3 regions of the Vallitalea maricola genome follow, and region 1 is predicted to be linked to each of the others. Evidence: riboswitches for the same ligand, from Rfam matches in the RefSeq annotation. Region 1 holds a riboswitch; each other region holds the start of a gene.

The links. A riboswitch is a leader RNA that binds a small molecule or an ion and turns the genes downstream of it on or off. The one in region 1 is predicted to bind cyclic di-GMP.
Region 2: it holds a riboswitch for cyclic di-GMP, as region 1 does, so the genes downstream of both, AACQ14_RS09190 (uroporphyrinogen decarboxylase/cobalamine-independent methonine synthase family protein) here and AACQ14_RS05075 (transglutaminase-like domain-containing protein) in region 1, are expected to answer to the same signal.
Region 3: it holds a riboswitch for cyclic di-GMP, as region 1 does, so the genes downstream of both, AACQ14_RS00400 (hypothetical protein) here and AACQ14_RS05075 (transglutaminase-like domain-containing protein) in region 1, are expected to answer to the same signal.

What each region holds. Positions count from the first base shown of each region.
Region 1 is NZ_BTPU01000015.1:1,351-8,053, forward strand. Features, by position in the region: partial or broken gene AACQ14_RS05055 (S-layer homology domain-containing protein) at 1-280, shown strand, start outside; gene AACQ14_RS05060 (BlaI/MecI/CopY family transcriptional regulator) at 515-892, shown strand; gene AACQ14_RS05065 (BlaR1 family beta-lactam sensor/signal transducer) at 905-2,701, shown strand; gene AACQ14_RS05070 (MBL fold metallo-hydrolase) at 2,724-3,578, shown strand; cyclic di-GMP riboswitch class I at 3,708-3,796, shown strand; cyclic di-GMP riboswitch class I at 3,829-3,913, shown strand; cyclic di-GMP riboswitch class I at 3,939-4,018, shown strand; gene AACQ14_RS05075 (transglutaminase-like domain-containing protein) at 4,011-4,817, shown strand; gene AACQ14_RS05080 (site-2 protease family protein) at 5,069-5,674, shown strand; gene AACQ14_RS05085 (segregation and condensation protein A) at 5,698-6,459, shown strand; gene scpB (SMC-Scp complex subunit ScpB) at 6,569-6,703, shown strand, end outside.
Region 2 is NZ_BTPU01000027.1:100,157-106,859, forward strand. Features, by position in the region: gene AACQ14_RS09175 (ATP-binding cassette domain-containing protein) at 1-35, shown strand, start outside; gene AACQ14_RS09180 (undecaprenyl-diphosphate phosphatase) at 230-1,054, shown strand; gene AACQ14_RS09185 (hypothetical protein) at 1,099-1,374, opposite strand; cyclic di-GMP riboswitch class I at 1,615-1,700, shown strand; gene AACQ14_RS09190 (uroporphyrinogen decarboxylase/cobalamine-independent methonine synthase family protein) at 1,915-2,691, shown strand; gene AACQ14_RS09195 (hypothetical protein) at 2,728-3,087, shown strand; gene AACQ14_RS09200 (hypothetical protein) at 3,402-4,613, shown strand; gene AACQ14_RS09205 (NPCBM/NEW2 domain-containing protein) at 4,851-6,703, shown strand, end outside.
Region 3 is NZ_BTPU01000001.1:104,582-111,284, forward strand. Features, by position in the region: gene AACQ14_RS00395 (S-layer homology domain-containing protein) at 1-1,544, shown strand, start outside; cyclic di-GMP riboswitch class I at 1,704-1,785, shown strand; gene AACQ14_RS00400 (hypothetical protein) at 2,072-6,553, shown strand; gene AACQ14_RS00405 (hypothetical protein) at 6,642-6,703, opposite strand, start outside.

The DNA of each region.
Region 1 (6,703 bases):
ACATTGGGCACAATCATATATAAATAAATTATATAATGCTGGAGTAGTAAAAGGCTTTGAAGATAAAACATTTAGACCTGATACCGATACTGCTAGAGAGCAAATAGTAATTATGATCAATAAGATTATAGCTAGACCTAAATTAGATACAGTAAATCCTTCGTTTAGTGATGTATCTAATGACCATTGGGCATATGGAGATATTGAAGCTGCATCAGTAAAATTTAACAAAGAAGAAAATAATGAAGAAGAGAATCAAGATAGTGGAGATCAGCAATAAGACATAATATGAAATAGTAAATGAACAAAAAAATAATCATTTATTTTAAGGACTTAGTCAATAGGCTAAGTCCTTTTGGCGGTTAAATAAATTATATTATAAGCTTAAACTGGTAGTAAAAGGGGTTTTAAATTATTAGAATAAACAGTTGACATACAAGTATTACAGGTGTAATATATAACTTGAGAAACTATTACATATGTAATAGTTTGAGAAAAGAAAGAGGATGATTATATGGAACAAAATACTCAAATATCAGGTGCAGAATGGAAAATAATGAATATACTTTGGTCGACTTCACCCCTTACAGCGAATGAAATAATTAATCATTTGGGTAATCATGTCAATTGGAATGATAGAACCATAAGAACATTAATAAATAGATTATTGAAAAAGCAAGCAATTTCATTTGATAAAAAGGGCAGAGAATACTTATATTACCCTATTGTTAACGAAGATGAATGTAAAAGAAAAGAAAACAAAAATTTCTTGAACCGTGTTTATAATGGCACTTTCAGCTTGATGTTTGCAAAATTTTTGGAAGATGAGGCATTTAGTAAGGATGAAATAAATGATTTGAAAAAGATTCTTAACGAAAAGACGGAAAAATAAGGAGGTTAGATATTGTTTAATTTACATGAGTTGACTATTCAAATATTTCATTCATCAATAATAATAAGTATTGTCATCTTGATTATTCTTAGCATAAAAACCATATTTAAAAATAGATTAGGAGCAATGTGGCATTATTCCATATGGTATATACTTATATTAAGGATGGTGTTGATAGAATCTGTTGAAACCAGTTTTAGTTTTTTTAATATATATAATTACTTATTAAATAAGAAAAGCGATATTGCCATTATCACCAATGATACATTATTAGAACCTCTTGGAAATAGTAATATGCTTAATCAACCAACAAATATTTCAGGTGATTACGCAATATCTATGACACAGAATCAATTGACATTCTTATATGATAAAGGGACTATGGTTTGGTTAATAGGTGTTTTACTAATATCAATAATTATAATAAGTTATAATTTATACTTAAATTTTAGATTAAGACGTGAATATGAAATTAATGTAGATGAAAATATAAAGATGATTGTGGAAGATTGCAAGCTAAAGATGAAGGTAGATAAAAAAATAGGTATTGCTGAAAGTAATTTGTTCAAAACACCCATATTGTTAGGTGTTCTTAAACCAATGTTAGTATTCCCAAAAGCTATCTTACAGGATTTAACATCAAAGGAACTGGAATACATTATCCTACACGAACTAGCACATTATAAAAGAAAGGATATTATAAAGAATTGGATCTGTGTTATGTTACAGGTTATTCATTGGTTTAATCCATTGGTCAGCTATGGATTTTATAAAATGCGTCAGGATTGTGAAGTTGCTTGCGATGCATATGTCCTTTCTCATTTGGAATCACATGAATATAAGGATTATGGTAATACAATAATTACTATGATTGAAAAAATATCTTTTTCTTCATCCATCCCTGGAATAGTAGGATTTAGTAACAAAAAAACAAATATTAAAACTCGCATTCATAGTATTGCAGAATTTAAAAAGGAGAAAAAAACAACAAAAATCAAAAAAGCAATAGTTTTTGTAGTATTAGCATGTATCTTATTAAGCAATAGACAGAATGTAATGGGTTACGAAGAGTCAGAATTACCTATAAATATAATAGATGAACACTTAAAAGAATATTTTGATAAATATGATGGGACATTTGTTATGTTAAATGAGAATGAAGACAATTATTACATTTATAATTCTTATAAGGCTCAACAGCGTATGGTACCATTGTCCACTTTTAAGATAGTTATTGCTGTAACGGCTCTTGAAGAGGGTATCATAAAAGACGGAATGTCAGAGTTGATATGGGATGGAACGAAATATCCTTATGATATATGGAACATGAATCATAACTTAAAAACTGGGATGAAATTTTCTGTTAATTGGTATTTTGAAAAGTTAAGTAGAGATATAGGTAAAGAAATAATGACAGACGTGATTAAGAATATTAATTACGGTAATGAAATTGGTTGGGGAGGGATAGAAAGTATTATAAATGGTAAATTAGCATTAAAGATTTCACCTATAGAACAAGTCGAATTTCTTAAAAAAACACATAATTACGAAATACCCTTTAAGAAAGAAAACATAGATACGGTAAAAGAAGTTATAAAATTATCACAAAAAGAGAATAGTGTTTTGGCTGGAAAAACAGGAACATTGATTTCAAATGAACATGAAATCAATGGATGGTTTATTGGTTATGTGGAAAAAAATAATAACGTATACTATTTTGCGGTTAACATTGAAGGCGATAGTGATGCAAATGGTGTTAACGCTCGCAAAATAGCGCTAAAAATATTAAATGATAAAGGGATATACTAAGAATAATGAGGGAGAATTTTATATGAAAAAATTTTTTGTATTAGTAATGATGATAGTAATAATGGTTACCGCTGGATGCAGTGCTAAAAAGGATGACTATATTTATAAGCTAGATATTGATGATGAAGTTAATATTGATGATAGTTTGACCATTAAAGAAATTAAGAAGGGGGTTTTAGTAGTAAATCATAAATTTCCATGGGATGGAAATTCTATGATTATTGAAATGAAAAATGGTGATGTAGCCCTAATTGATACACCTTATGAAAACGAAGCAACCAGAAAGATTATTGAGTGGGTCCGAGAACGAGCAGGTCAAGAGGTTAAATTTATAGAAATAAATACTGGTTTCCACTTTGACAATTTAGGTGGAAATAAATATCTTGCTGAACAAGATATTAAGATTATAGGAACATCAAAAACGGTAAATATGGTTAAAGAAAGAGGAGAAGATGCTAGAAAGCTTTTTTTAGATTGGCTAAAAGATCCTGAATTGAAAAAATATTATGATGTTTACACTAAACTTGAGTATATAGAGCCTACTGAAATAGTTAATATAGATATTGATGAGGAAATGGAAATTGTTTTTGGAGATGAAAAATTAGTACTTTATTATCCACAAGAATCCCATTCTCCTGACAACATTGTCGTTTATTACCCTAGTAAAAAAGTATTGTTTGGTGGTTGTATGGTGAAATCAGCTGAATCAGAAAACTTAGGTAATACAGCAGATGCAAATATTATGGGATGGTCAGAAAGCATAAAGAAATTAAAAAGAAAGTATAGTGAAAAAAGTGTTGATGTAATTGTTCCTGGTCATGGTGAAGTAGGCGATTATTCTTTGTTAGAAAATACTGAGAATCTATTAGAGCAATGAATCAGATTAACTTAGTGCTATCTATTGTTTATTAGATGTAATATATAAAGAAATATTTACCAAATTAACAATATGTGATATAATATCAATGAGAGGGTAGTCAAAGAGTCGGCAGTATTGACCGTATTATTCTGTAAATCGTAAAGCATATGAAAATATGTGACACAAAGCTATAGGGTCTAAGGCTTAATTATAAGCTATGATAGCCAGTTACCAGAGGAAGACTTTGATTACCTAGTAGTCAAATCTTTTCTCGAAGTGGCAAATTCAGTGAAAGCTGAAGACGCAAAACTAAAGGGCCTAAGTCAAAAATGATATGGCAGCCAGTTACCGAAAGAAGAGTTTTATTACTTTTCTTTCCCACGAATATGGCAAACCTATCGTGAGGTAGGGACGCAAAACTATAGGGTCTTCATATATGAAGATAGCCAGATGCCGAAGGGAGAGTTACAACTGAAAAAAATAGTATTAACTTTTATAGTTGCATTAATTTTTGTAGCATTAGCTGGGACAACCGCTTTTGCTAAGAGTGAAATTATAAAGGTCAATGCTGATAACGGCACAGTAAGTATCAATTATGATACTACTAATTATTCTGACTTAAAAGTTGTCGTGAAGAAGGGTTCGGATAAATATATCTATAACCTTAATTCTTCAAATGAAGAGCTACCATTACAAATGGGCAATGGTGAGTATACTGTAGGAATATATAAAAGAGCTGATGGTAACAAGTACAAATTGTTAACATCTAGTAAAGTACATAATGATACAACTAATAATACAGTATTCTTAGCAAGTGTTCAGAATGTACATTGGACAAGCGATTCAAAAGCAGCTATTCTAGCTAAAGAACTAACTAAAGATGCCAAGACTGACAGAGAGAAAATAGAAGTTATATATAATTACATAATCGATAATGTTAAATATGATGATGAAAAAGCAAAGAATGTTAGTAGCAGATATTTACCTTCAACTAATGAAACGTTAGCTAGTGAAAAAGGAATATGCTACGATTATGCTTCTCTATTTGCAGTTATGCTTAGAAGCCTTAACATTCCTACAAAGCTTGTTCATGGCGATAGTAATTTCACTTCTGTCTATCATGCTTGGAATGAAGTGTTAGTTGATAACAATTGGATAGTTGTAGACACTACCATTGATGCAGCATATAAATCAGAAGGTGTAAAAGTTTCTTATGAAAAAGATCCTTCAGATTATAGTGCTAAAAAGGTATTTTAATAATGAATAATATTTGATCCCTCTCAAAGTAATTTTTGAATTAATTTTATACTTAGAGTTTAAACAAGTATTTTTATATATCTCCATACATCTGATAAATTTCTTTTTTCTATATCATTTTTATAACGTATCATAAATTTTATATCTCCTAATAATAATCTAGGATAAATCAAAGATTTTTCAAGTATTGCTTGAAATTATAACCAATTATTAGTACAATATCTTATAGAATGAAAAATGAGGTGTAAGACATGGAAGCAATAAAATTATTAATAGAAATAGTAATTAGTTTTGTCTGTGCAGTAATTGTAGTATGTGTTCATGAATATCCTAGAATTATTTGTTACAAGTATTTAGTTCATCCATTATATAAGAATGAAACCAAAGTTTCATTTAATCCACTAAAATATATGGATCCATTTGGAATAATTTCTTTTATGTTTTTAGGGGCTGGATGGCAAAAACCTTTTAGTTTTAATACTGGTAGATTAAGAGATAAGAAAAAAGGTCTTATATCCATAACATTAATTGGTATATTATCTAATTTGCTGTTAATGGCAGTTTTAATACCTATTTTTGTTTCAACATTTAGGCAGAATTATTATGTAACTAAGTTTTTATTTATATTGATTCTATTTAACTTAGCTATAGTTGTTGTGAATTTATTACCTGTACCACCATTTGATATGGTTAAAATAATTCAAGCTCTTAATCCACGTGCATACTTCAAATTTGTTCAATACGAGAAAGTTATTCAAGCTTTATTCATTTTATTCTTGGCTTCTGGATTTATTAGTACTCTAGTAAATATTATTATAAATAGTATTTTTAGTACTATGATAGTTAGCGGGGTATAAGAAATAAAGAAAGGGTTTTTTAATTGAGTATTCCTGTAAAATTAGAAGTATTTGAAGGACCATTAGATTTATTGTTACATTTAATAGACAAAAATAAATTGAATATATATGATATACCTATTGTTATAATAACTGAACAGTTTTTGGAATATATCAAGAAGTTAGAAGAAAAAAATATGGAAATTATGAGTGAATTTATTGAAATGGCAGCTACGTTAATAAATATTAAGTCTAAAATGCTGTTACCAATAGAAGACGAAGAGGAAGAAGAAACAGACCCTAGAGAAGAACTGATGAATAAACTCATTGAGTACAAGAAATTTAAATATATTAGAGATAAATTGAAAATAAGACAAATTGATGCTAAAAAAGTTATTTTCAAAGAACCTACAATACCAACAGAAGTTCTTAACTATGAAGAAAAAGTAGATACCAGTAAGATACTATCAGATATTGATTTTTCTATGATTTACAATGTATTCCAATCTGTTATGAAAAAGCAATATAATAAAATAGATACTATAAGAAGTGATTTTGGTGAGATTGTTAGAGAAGAATATACTGTAAATGATAAAATAGATTATATAATTAATTTATCAAAACAGTACGAAACCATAAGTTTCAGAGATGTTCTCGAAACTCAAATATCCAAAGTAGAAATAATTGTTACATTTCTTGCAGTCTTGGAATTAATGAAGATGGGTAAAATATTAATCGTACAAAGGGATCTATTTGATGATATCATTATAAAGTATACAGATTTAAATAATGATAATATAATATAATTAATCCTGAATGCCTAAATAACATAGAATATTTAGGATTTAGGATATATTTATGTAGATTGATTATATATACACTTAGAAATAAAAGTTTGAACAGAGGGGAATAAATATGCAACTATGTAAAATTGAAGCTATTATTGAATCTATATTATTTACTATGGGAGAAGCTGTTGAACTTGATAAGATAGCTGATGTTATAGAACAAGATAAAAACACAACTAAAAAGATAATGAATAATCTTATA
Region 2 (6,703 bases), on a different contig from region 1:
TTAGTAATATGAATGTTTATGAAAGTATCCATTGATAAGAACTATTTATCTTATAGAAAAGTTGCTGCGGAACGAGGCGTGGCTTCTTTTTTTTATAGAATATTAATAAACTTAAGGGTTTTTTAATGTTTATCTTATTGCGCATGTGCCTTGATTTAATGTATAATTGAAGAAATGTATTATTTTTACAACATAGAATAAGCTATTTACGCAGGAGGAAGTTTTTTATATGGATATTATTGAGATATTTAAAGCGTTGATTATTGGTATCGTTGAGGGAGTTACAGAATGGTTGCCAATAAGTAGTACAGGTCATATGATTCTAGTTGATGAATTTCTTAAGTTGAATATGTCGGAAGCTTTTAAGGAAATGTTTTTCGTAGTAATTCAGCTAGGGGCAATAATGGCAGTTGTGGTTATTTATTGGAAGAAGATTTTTCCCTTCTCATTTAAACAAAGACAATTTATTAAAAAAGATACTATTCTTTTGTGGGTAAAGATTGTCATTGCATGTATTCCAGCAGGAATAGTAGGTGTATTATTTGACGATAAGATGGATGAATTATTCTATAACTATCAGACAGTTACTATTACATTGATATTATATGGTATTTTATTTATTATCATAGAGAAATGGAACAAAGGCAGAACTTGTAAAGTTAATGATATCTCTGAGCTTACGTATCAGACAGCACTTATAATAGGTTTATTTCAAGTATTATCACTAATTCCAGGAACTTCACGTTCTGGAGTAACCATATTAGGAGCAATACTTATAGGAACATCAAGAACTGTAGCTGCTGAATTTACCTTTTTCTTGGCTATGCCAGTTATGTTTGGTGCAAGTTTAATCAAGATCATGAAATTCGGTTTTGCATTTACAAGTCTAGAATTATTGGTTCTTCTAACAGGAATGATAGTTGCTTTTGTAGTTTCAATATTAGCAATCAAATTCCTAGTAGGATATATCAAAAAACATGACTTCAAAGTATTCGGTTGGTACAGAATAGTGTTAGGAATCATTGTAATCCTATATTTTACAATATTTAAATAAAAATAGCATGATAAGGGGAGTATTCCCTTGTCATGCTTTGTTTTTTATACACGATCTAATCCTTCAGTTTGTTTTTTGACTAAAACACCTTCAGCTATTTCCCATTCTTTTGTCGCTATACCTTCATCATTAATGATGTAGCCGTTACTTGATAAAGGATATAAAAGGTCTTTTGTAAAATTACGTCCAGATGCTTCACATAACCAGTGAGTAGCTGTTTTCATTATTCTATTATAATCGTCTTCTGTTTCAGCAAATTGAAACAGTCTATTACTAACATTATAATAAACCTCATTATCTATTACAGTTGTATCTTCCATTTTCATCACCTCTTAGTTATGTTTTGCTAAGATTGATGAAATTATTTACTTAATACTATAATTGATTTTGGGAAAAATGCTTTTTTTGTAGGGAAATTCTTTTCTCAGCATTCTAAAAGCCAGAGCGAGGATATGAGTTTAAATTACAAAAATAAGTAATCGGGAATCTTTTGTATTTAAAATAAATTGAAAGTAAAGAATAATTATGTTATAATAAGTACAGTATTAAATATTGTTTTATTTAGAAAATAGCAAACCTATTGAAAAATAGGGACGCAAAGCTATGGGTCTAAGGGATTATATCCTAGGACTGCCAGGTTGCCGTATAATAATTTGATGGCAGTCACTATTAATAGTAGCTGTTTTTTTTGTCACATTTTTTTCATTGACTAAAAACGTTATATGAAATGTTATGTGGAGTGTAACAAGTTACCTTTTTTATATTAAAGGAATCTTCCTGCCATAAAATATAGTATATTTTATCATTTTTCTTGATGAAATTATTTTATTTGTTAATTAATAGTTGAAAGAGGGGATATAATGAAAAAAAATGATGTTTTTTATGATAAAGTATTTTTAGTAAAATTTTTGGAACAATTAAATATAGAATTAGAGTATAAGCGATTGGATGGTAAAAATGAAGAGCTGATCGCTGAAGCAGCAAAATGTCTTGCTGAAACTTTTGCAGGGATAACAGTAAAAGAAGAAACAATATCTGAACCGATGGTACAGGCTGTTCACTTATCTATTGATGATTTTAATGAATTTGTTTATAGTTACATGAAAAATGTTGTAGAACAAGGATTGTGTTATATAGCTATAAACAGAAAAAATAATAAAATCATAGGTGTATTAGCATGTGAAGACTTTGATCCAGATGAAGAGGTGCCTCCATTTACAGATAATTTAGAGCCCATGAATAAAATCTGTGAATTACTTGAAGTTCTTGATAAGAGGTTTTTGGATACTATTTATTACAAAACAGATAAAAAAATTAAAAAGAATGATTTTGTACATATGTTTATGATTGGTGTAAAATCAGATAAGCTAAAGAAAGAAATAGCAAAAGACTTAGTGAGAATCTGTCAGGATGATGCAATAAAAAGAGGTTATAAAGGTATGTTTCTTGAAGCTACCAATATCAAATCTGCTACATTAATCTCAAAATATTTTAAGTTTAAACTTGTTCATGATGAAAAAGGAATACTTATCCATACAAAATATGCTGAGACAGAACATTTTAAAGATATACCACCTGAAAAATCCTTGGATTGTAAATTATTCTATAAAGCCCTTGACCCAGAATATGATATTTAATATTAAATAACAAAACATTTAATAGGAGGTATACACATGTATAAAATTGAGGTAAATTCAAGTAAGAAATTAGTATCTTTAGTAGCTGAGGGAATGTTCACAATTGATGAAGCTAAAGATTGTATGAAAGATTATGAAAGTAAATTAAAAATGATTAATGTTAAGGATTATGTATTTTTAGTAGATGCAAGAAAACAATCAACTTCTACACCAGAAGTAGGAGAAGTATTAACAGAAGCATTAAAAAAATACTTGGATACACCATTCAAAAAGAGATATTATGTAAAACTTGATTCAGTTATTGCTATGTCACAAATAAGAAGACTTGGTGGAAAAGAATTTGTTGATAAATTTGAAGTAGTTAATACACCCGAAGACGTAATTAATAGTCTATAATATTTGTTAAATAACAAGTATAGATGGTAAATCCAGGGAATTAAGTATTTTACTCTGGATTTATTTTTTGCTTTGAATGAAATTGGTTATAGTGTTCATAATAAGATTAGTGGATATTATTATAGGCACAAAAGACATATAGTTATTATTAGGTATAATTTCTTGGTTGTAGTAAGTAAGAATCACGACAGAATATATAAAAAATTATGACAAATTACAAACTGATATCAAATAAATAATTGATTTACAATATACTTAAAATAGTTTATAATTAGTAGTGACAAAATAAGACAATATATTAGGAGGTATATAGTATGAAAAAAATATCAGCAATGATAGTATGTGTATTATCTGTGATGTTAATATTTGTTGGATGTGATTATAATGAAAATAAATTATATAATGCATTTAAGAAATCTCTAGAAGTCACTTCAAGTGAAAGTGATACAGATATTTCTGTAACATTAGAGACAGAAGGATTTTCAGAAGAAGATCAATTTAGCATTGCTACTGTAAAGATGTTATTACAGGATTCAAACATTAACATTCACACTAAATTACAGCAAAACAAACAAAAAACATCAAGAAAAATGTATGTAGATACCCAATTCGTTTTTGGTGGAATAGGAATGGGAGTAGAATATTGGGGAGATTTTAATATGTCACAAAAGAATTCTAAATCCCTCCAAGTAATAAAAGTACCATCTATAATGATGTTTTCACCTAGTGAGGAGTTAGCTGGAAAGGAATATCTTGTAATAAATCAAGATAACAATGAAGATATTACTTATGATAGTAAATTAGTATTAGAATTACAAGATAAATTAAATAAATTCTTAAAAGATTACGCTTTACAATATAACCCTAACTTGAAATTAGTGAAAAATAAAGGAAGAAAAACAATTGATGATAAGACAGCATATGTATATGAAGTATCATTAGACAATGAGTCACTAAGTAAGTTAATAAATTATTCAGCTAATAATTTATTAGATAATAAAGAAGCACTTAAATTCTTTAGTGAATATATGGACATTATATCAAAGATGGTTAACAAGTCTGAAGAAGAAGTGAAAAAAACTAAGGAAGAAATAGATAGTATCATAGAAAATATAGATGAAAATAAACCAGTATTAAAAGAAATGATTAATGGCTTTACTGATAAATTATGTAAGTGTAATTTATTAGGTGAAAAAGGTATCGTTATAGAATATGCTATCAATAAAGAAGGTTATATTGTTAATGAATCTGGTTTAATAGATTTGAATATAGATATTGCTAAAATAGAAGAAGTCATGGCTATAAAAGATAAATTGACTGATGAAGAATATGATGAAGATATCTTAGACGAAGAAGTATCTGGTGTTATCAAATTAGGTTTCGAATTCAACAAAAATATATATAATATAAATGAAAAGGTTGAAATTGATATGCCTGAATTGACTAAAGAGAATTCCGTTGACATGAATGAATTAATGAAAGCTAGAAGTGAATCTTTTAATCAAATATATCCTAAAGATATTTAAAAGAATTTGAGATAAATTTAATACAATTTAATAATTAAAAAAAATAAATACATTAAAAGATGATTCTCTGTATATAACAGGAATCATCTTTTTTGATGTGCTCAGCATTAGCCATTTTATTAAAAATTATAGAAATCAGTCATAATAATGTAGTTTTGCATCATATAGATAGAAGGCTATAAGTGTTAAAATGAAGATGTATCATAATTTAGAAAATTATTGTATAGGAGGAAAAAAATGAATAATAAGGTTAGAATCTTTTTCACCAGCTTAGTGGTAGTAACTATAGCGTTGTCAACATTTAGACCGACAATTACTGTAGCAGCTACAGGGAGCGAAAGTGATCTACAGATTACATCAGCTAACAAAAGCTTAGAACAGTACTTTAATGCATCTAAGCAAAATGTCCTTGAAGTACAAGTTGTTTCGCCTGAGAATGAACCAAGGGGTGAATGGGAACCTCGAATAACTCAACATTATGGGGTAGATACAGTAATCCCTTCTTATTGGGGAAGTTATCACGGAGTACCTGCTAATGAAGGTGGTAATCACTATAGGGAATGTTTTTGCCTTCGTGATATCTGTCACCAAACTGATGCAGGACACTTGCTAGGTCTTGATAATGAAAACTTTACAATGCTCCAACTTTTTGCAATAGGTGCTAACGATAACACTATAAAACCATACTGGCCAAAATGGTCTTATGATTTCTATGGTTACCCTTATTATATGGATGCGGGTTTTCAAGAGTTGCCTGCTCCTTTTGAGTTATTAGAAAAAATCTATCGTCAATACCTATGGACAGGGGATGACAGATGGATTAATGATCCAGAGATATTGGAATATGCTGAGAATTTACATTCAATTGATGCTTTTATGGGTGCACATGATGTAAATAATAATGGTATTGCTGACGGTGGTGGAAACATGGATATTTTACCTACCTTATGGGAATTTGAAGAGAGAGGTATGATTGTTGAAGCTGGTGATACATATGGTGTTCAATATCAATCATTATTAGCATATGCAGGTATTCTAGAGGCACGTGGGGAAATGACAAAAGCTCAAGAAATTCGTAATAGAGCCATTGCACTTAGAGAATATTTTGAAGAGAATTGGTATTCAGAAGAAGAACAAATATACATACGTGCTTTTGATAAGTTCGGAGACACAAGAACAAATTGGGGACATGAAAATAGCTTTTTCATGCCAATGAAATTACTTACAGATAATGGTCCTAGAACAGATAGATACTTGGATTTTATTCATTACAATGCATTTGTCGACCCACTGAATGAAGAGGCCCAAACATATCTAGCTGATACATTCTATAAACATGGAGAGAATGCTATGGGATGGCATTGGACAAAGAAGGTGCTTGAACATAATACAACATATCCTGAAATATTTTTCTTGAACATATCTAATGTTATTACAGGTATGATGGGTGTTGAACCAGATGCTCCAAATAATAAAGTTTCCACTATTTCACGTTTAACAAAAGAAGTTCCATGGGTTCAAGTAGATAATATTCCTATTGGATCCAATAAAGTATCAGTTAGACATGATGGAACTGATCAAACTACATTTGAGAATACATCAGGCTCTACAATGACATGGGAAGCTTGTTTTTATGGTCAAGTCAATTCATTGGAAGTAGATGGTCAAACTATGCAAGCTACGGTTGGAGAGCTAAATGGCAAGACAATATCATATGTATCTTTAAGTGTACAATCAGGAGAAAAGAAGACAGTAAAAGCCAATAAAACACATCCTGGATTCTTATATCTCAGTGATCAACAATGGGCGTATGTTACAGATGAAGAGAAAATAAAATTAGATACAAGTTATGGCGAAAATGCTATTATGATTGATGAGAAAAACTATCAAAAAGGATTGGGTACATTAGCAAATACAACCATTCGTTACTATTTAGATGGTGAAGTTAGTAGATTTACAGCGACAGTAGGTCTTGATGATGTTAGAGAAGATCAAACTAGTGGTTCAGTTGTCTTTAGAGTATATGCAGATAACGAAAAAGTCTTTGATAGTCAAGTTATGGGTGCAGCAGATTCAGCAAAAGAAGTAGA
Region 3 (6,703 bases), on a different contig from region 1:
ATATACAACCTATTACACTTGAGAATATATTAATATATGAGGCTAGTGGTACTACAGAAATTCTACCAATACAAGACATAAGTAAAAAAGAGTCAACAGATACGTATATTATCAAAACTTCAGAAGACCAGAAAATGGACGAAGAATACATTATGTTAGTGGATAAGGTTATAGATACTAATGGAAATCCAGCAAATACTTTAAATACTAATTTTATGGGATTTCGTGCTGATGAATTAGTATCCGATTTCTTCAGAATAAGTAAAGTAGAAGCTATAAGTAATAATATTATTTATGTTTATTTTACACATCCAATAAATGATAATGCTTTACAATCAGCTTTTTACACTATTGAAAAAGATGGAGCAGAAATTATTAAAGGTGATAATACTAATATTTTAATAAACAAATTATCTACTTGTAATAATGGCGTTTCAATATTTTTTAAAAGTTATGTATTTACAGAAGAAGAATATTTCAATTTAGATGTTAATGGACAATTGTCTAGTACTTATGGAGTTGGATTGAATAAAGGTGATGGGGACTCAGTAAAATTTAAAGCATCAGTATTACAAAATGATATTTTTAGTGTTGAAAGCTGTTTACCAGTAAATAATCGTACTATACAACTTAATTTTAATAAAGAGATTAACCCTAAAATAGCAAAACAAGTATTCAGTTATTATATAACAGACTATAATAATACTCCAATTAAAATTGATAAAGCTGAAGTACTGCAAGAAGGTGTTGATGCGGGGAAAGCTGTACGATTAACTATTAATTCAGTTATTTTGGTTAACAAAGAATACAAAGTACTAATTAATCATATGACAGATGTAACAAACCAATTTTCAATCTATGATAAAGAATATTTATTTACTGGAAATTATTATACTGTTAAAGATATTGAAATAGAAGCTGTTTTACCAGTTGATGAAAATACAATAATAGCTTATATTAGTAAACCACTTGATGAAGAATATGCTAAGATAGCTAGTAATTACCAAATACAAGGTATTACTACACCATCATTTATGGCTATACCAACAGCAGTCTATTATGACAATGAAAAAGATTCGCATATGATAAAGATTTATTTATCAAAAGATAAAAAATTGAAACAATCCCAATCTTATAAATTAAGAGCTATTACATTAAAGGACACCATGGGTAATGTACAACATGTAATAAAAACAAATCAATTTAATTTCACGTCCAGTAATTCAGTTGATATTTTTATCAATGAAGCCAAAATAATTGGAGATAAGACTATCAAAATAGGATTTAATAAAGAAATTGATTTTAATATTAATAATGTGCTAGCGTCAAATTACAAATTAATATATGTAGAAAATGGCGTAGAATACAGTAAGATACCTATAGGTGCAAATTATATAGATGAAAATACAATTACACTAAACTTTGATGTTTTAAATCTTGAAAAAGACTATAAAATAACATTTTCTAAATTAATTGATTATGGAAAAAATGAAACAGATAATAAAGATGGTAAATATTCTATGGAAGTTACTTCAGGAAATTAAAAGTTATTATATATCCCAATAACGTATGGTTATTGGGTTTTTTATTTCACAAATATATTATTAATATAAAGTTGAAATTTGTTTTAAATATAATATTAGAAAAACATATATTATGTATTGACTATATAAACATCTAATGATATTATTAAATTGTAAAATTAAATATAAGGGCAAACTTACTGAAAAGTAAGGACGCAAAGCTAGAGTCTAAGGTAAATACTATGACAGTTCGGCTGCTTTGAATCATATATATATTCAAAGCAGTTTTTATTTTGTCAAAAACTAGAATTATATAATTTTATAATTATTAGATTCGGAAAATAATAAAGCAATATTGCTTTATTTGTAATATATTTTAATATTAACAACATAATAATAAATATCATCATGTTGACAATATTATATTCAAGATAAGACTGATAATGATTTTCATAAGGTTAACCACGTTCCAAAAAAAACGAGGCTGAAAACAGAGAGCCTACCTCTATAAGAAAGAAGGACAGAAAACTATTATAAGAGGTGATTAGTTGAAAAAGAAGTTTTTAAAGAAATCGTTAGTGTTTTTGTTTGCTTTCATGTACTTAACGAGTAATTTAGTATATGCTCAAACAGAACAACAAGATTTAACTGGTAATATTATAATATCAGAAAATGTAACAGAAAATACAGGAGAGCCAGTGGAAAATCCAGGAGAGCCAGTGGAAAATCCAGAAGAGCCAGCTGAAAATTCAGGGGAGCCAGTGGAAAATCCAGAAGAACCAGCTGAAAATCCAGAAGAGCCAGTGGAGAATCCAGAAGAACCAGTGGAAAACCCAGGAGAGCCAGTGGAAAACCCAGGAGAACCAGTGGAGAATCCAGAAGAACCAGTGGAAAATCCAGGAGAGCCAGTGGAAAATCCAGGAGAGCCAGTGGAAAACCCAGGAGAGCCAGTGGAAAATCCAGAAGAACCAGTGGAAAATCCAGGAGAGCCAGTGGAAAATCCAGGAGAGCCAGTGGAAAATCCAGAAGAACCAGCTGAAAATCCAGGAGAACCAGTGGAAAATCCAGAAGAACCAGTGGAGAATCCAGAAGAACCAGTGGAAAACCCAGAAGAACCAGCTGAAAACCCAGCAGACCCAGGAGAAAATCCAAGTGAGTCAGGGGATAAACTAGATCAATCAGAGGATTTAGATGAACTAGAAAGTGCTAGCAGAGATATGGATATGTTATCCGCTATAATGCTAAATGAAAATGAGTATATTATTAGTTGGATAATTAATAAATCTGCTACATTAGCAGTAAATCAAGTAAGTGGTGCTGATATCAGAGTTGAAAAAGAACAAAATTATAGATATAAGTTAACAGCTACAGCTAATGACGAAAGTCATAGAATTGTAGGTTGGAAAATAACAGACACTAGTAATGGTTCTGAATCAATTTTTAGTAAAAGTGATATACGTATAGGAAGAAGACCAACATTATTTAATACAGATGTTGATTATAAAGTTAAGAAGAATAGAAGATATGAAGCTACTCCAATAGTTGAAACCATATATTCACTTACTGTAAATTATGATAATTCACTAGGAGAAGTATATATTGATGGTACCAAAGTAGATAATGGATATAGTGCAATATATGAAGAGGGTACTTCTGTTAATCTAAAGGCATATTCTTATCAAGGATATGAGCCACAAAATCAATTTAAGAATATGGATATTACTATTAACCAAAAAGAGATTATAGACGTAGTGTTTGATTCTAAGGAACAGGTATATGATAAAGACTACTATCCAGCAGATGGAAGTTTTGCAGGAATAGTAGGTCATGGACATGATCCAAAGGATAATCCATTGGAAGCCGCATTAAATATATCACCAGATAAAGATGTGTATGAAGTAGGTGACAACGTTAATCTAGAATTCAGTTACAATGTGGTTAGTGGTGATAATGGCGGTAATAGTTTAAATGAGGTTAAGGTATATAGGCATAATACTAGCACTCCATTATTTGCCGAGAATAATTTCCCTAACACTGTTCAAGATATAATAACTATACCAAGTACTAAAACTGAATTAGATAATAATTATGTATTTGATGTTAGTAGTAAAACTTATTCAAAAAATCTAGAGTTTGATTTAGTAGATCAATATAATGATGATCCTCAAACAATACTAGATTCAGCTACACAAAATATCAAAGTAAGTGTTTCTAATGTATGGTTAGATGCTCCTGTACTTAATACAATAGATGTAACCATGAAGTCAGGAAAAGTATATTGGGAGAAATTAGCTAATGCAAATGATTATGATATAAAAGTATATGATGAGAATGGAGTTTTATTAGATCATAGTTTGGTTATTGAATTTGATGATGTAACTAATAGATATTATGTAATTGATAATAGTTTAACTCCAGGTACTAAATATATCTATAAAGTAACTGCAAGTAATTCATTTATGACTAGTGAAGAAGCTGAAACTGAATTAGTAACTAAAGTAGCTACTATAAAAGTATATCTTGATAATACCTTAGTAAATAGTACAGATGGAAATTATGATTTTGCTAAGATTATAACATCAATAGTAGATGGCAAGTTTAATCTATCAGCTTATTCATATAGAGGATATGAATTTGACAGAATAGAAGGGGCAGCAAAAAATCATTTTGAAACAGGAATAGCAGATAATGTAACTATTGAAATATATTTTAATTCTAAAGAAGATATTTATGGCCATAAATTCTATTCACTAGATGGTACTGCTTATGGTGAAGAAGGAGAATTGATGGATGATTTAAGAACTGGTACTATCGAACTTGATAATCCTAGTACAGATGAAATTGATTATTCACATAGCCATACTATCACAGCAAGACCAGGTGAAAGTATTGATATTAATACTAGAATGACATGTATTGATGGAGATAATGAAGAAGCTAAATTATATGATTTATGGGTTTATGTTAATGGAGAAAAGTCGGATGATATAGGGCATATTGATATACCTTCAGATCCAGGTTTATCTGGTGTTCATACACTAACAATTCCTACATGGGATGAACTTACTGATCTAAATAATTTAACTTACAAATTTGATTTAATCGATATGCATAAATATACTTGGGCAGCAGGCTTAACTGATAGTTCAAGTATAGAAGTAGATATTGATATACCAGAATATCATAAGATTACTGTTGTTAAAAATAATGCTGTTGTTGGTATATCTGGACAGAAAAAAGTTCCACAGATTATCGAAGACAATTATGGTTCGGATTTATATTTAGCAGATAATGTACCAATCACATTTACTGCCAATCCAATCAGTAGTGATTATGATAATCTAGTATGGACAGTTAATGGATTAAATGAAGATAATTATAGTATTAATGGAAACGTATTAACGATTAATAACTTTAATGCTGATGTTACAGTATCAGCATCATATAGCTTGAAACAATTTACTACAACAGTTAATCACACAGAAGGCGGTAATGCAGGTGTTGTTTCAGGTGACAACTTATTAACTCAATTGACTAGTGATATCCATACTAATATTACAATAAAAGCTGTACCAGAAAAAGATGGAACAGATGATATGTACTTAGTTAAATGGTATAGAGTAGTTGGTGAAAATAAAGAATTTGTTTCAAACAATAAAGAAATAACAGTTTCAGTTACTAGCAATGAAACATACCTAGCTGAATTTAATATCAAACAATTTAATATTGAACCTAATTCCAAGATTAATAGCCTTCTTGGAGAGCTTCAAGTTGCGGTAATTCCACAAGAATTATTAACAGATGAGATTAATAACACAATATCTTATATGAAGAAAAATAAAAACAATAAGATTACTGAGGAGTTAGCTAATAAATGGCAGGAGTATGTTAATAACTTGGAAAGTAATTCACAAATTACTTTTGAAAAATGTTTAGCAGGAAATGATGTAAAATATGATTATGGTACTATACTAGCGGTAAAAGGTGTACCTCATAATTCATTTGATGAGTTTAAGAAATGGAATGTATTAACTAATTATCCTAACCCTAGGTTAGTTTATATGAATCAAAATAGGAGACCTTTACCTTTATTTGAAGATATAGTATCTTATATATTAACTGTAGATGTAGAGAATAATGGTCATCTTAATGAATCAGAATTATCTAATGATACATCTGTTAGCGGTAGATATAATGGTGAATTTATAGAAGACTATGTGACAACATTTAAAATTGTTCCTGATAGAGGTTATTATCCTTTAGCTTACTTAGTTAACACTGAAGATAATTCAAAGACTGAGTACCCTATTACTGTAAATAACGGAGAATACTTGGTTGAAGTTAATATGAATAGTAATAAAAATATTGCTGTAGAATTTGAAAGAAAAGAATATATTATAGAAGCTAAAATAATGCCAGGAAAAGAGCATTCAGGTAGAATTCATCAAAACAGTGAGACTTTTAAATATTTATATGGAGATAGTGTAACAATAACAGCTGAAAGATTTGGTAATTATGTTTTTGATGGTTGGTATACATTTAGTGAAGCTACTGGATATTCAAAAGTAAGTGGAGATTTTGCTAATCTATATGATCTGGAATTTGCAGCTGAGGAGAATTTAAAGCTATTTGCTAATTTCTATTTAGTTGTTTATCCTGGTCCAGAGGAGCCAGAAGAACCAGAAAATCCAGATCCAGTTAATCCACAACCTACAGAGCCAGAAGAACCTACACCAGAGCCACAACCTATAGAGCCAGAAGAGCCAGCAACAGATGAACCATTAATAGAAATACCTGAAGAACCAGTTCCAGAGGGCAATTTAGCAGATACCGATACAGATAATGATACAGATAATGATACAGAAGAATCTGTAGAGGGTGAAGAAATAATCGATATCCTTGATGGAGAGGTTCCTCTAGGAACAGCTGATAAACTTCCAAAAACAGGTGGAGTACCAGCTCAGTTATTCTATTTATTTGGTAGTGCATTCATAGGAGCAGGTATCAAGGTTAAGAGAAAGAAAAAATAATATTTCAACAATAATAAAAGGACATTTCTCTTTATGAGATTTGTCCTTTTATATTACTTATTTTCCAATTTAATTCTATTATAGTATATTAATAATTTCTTATATAATAGCTTCTGTTGTGAGTGCTATTATCTGTACTAACTATAGCAA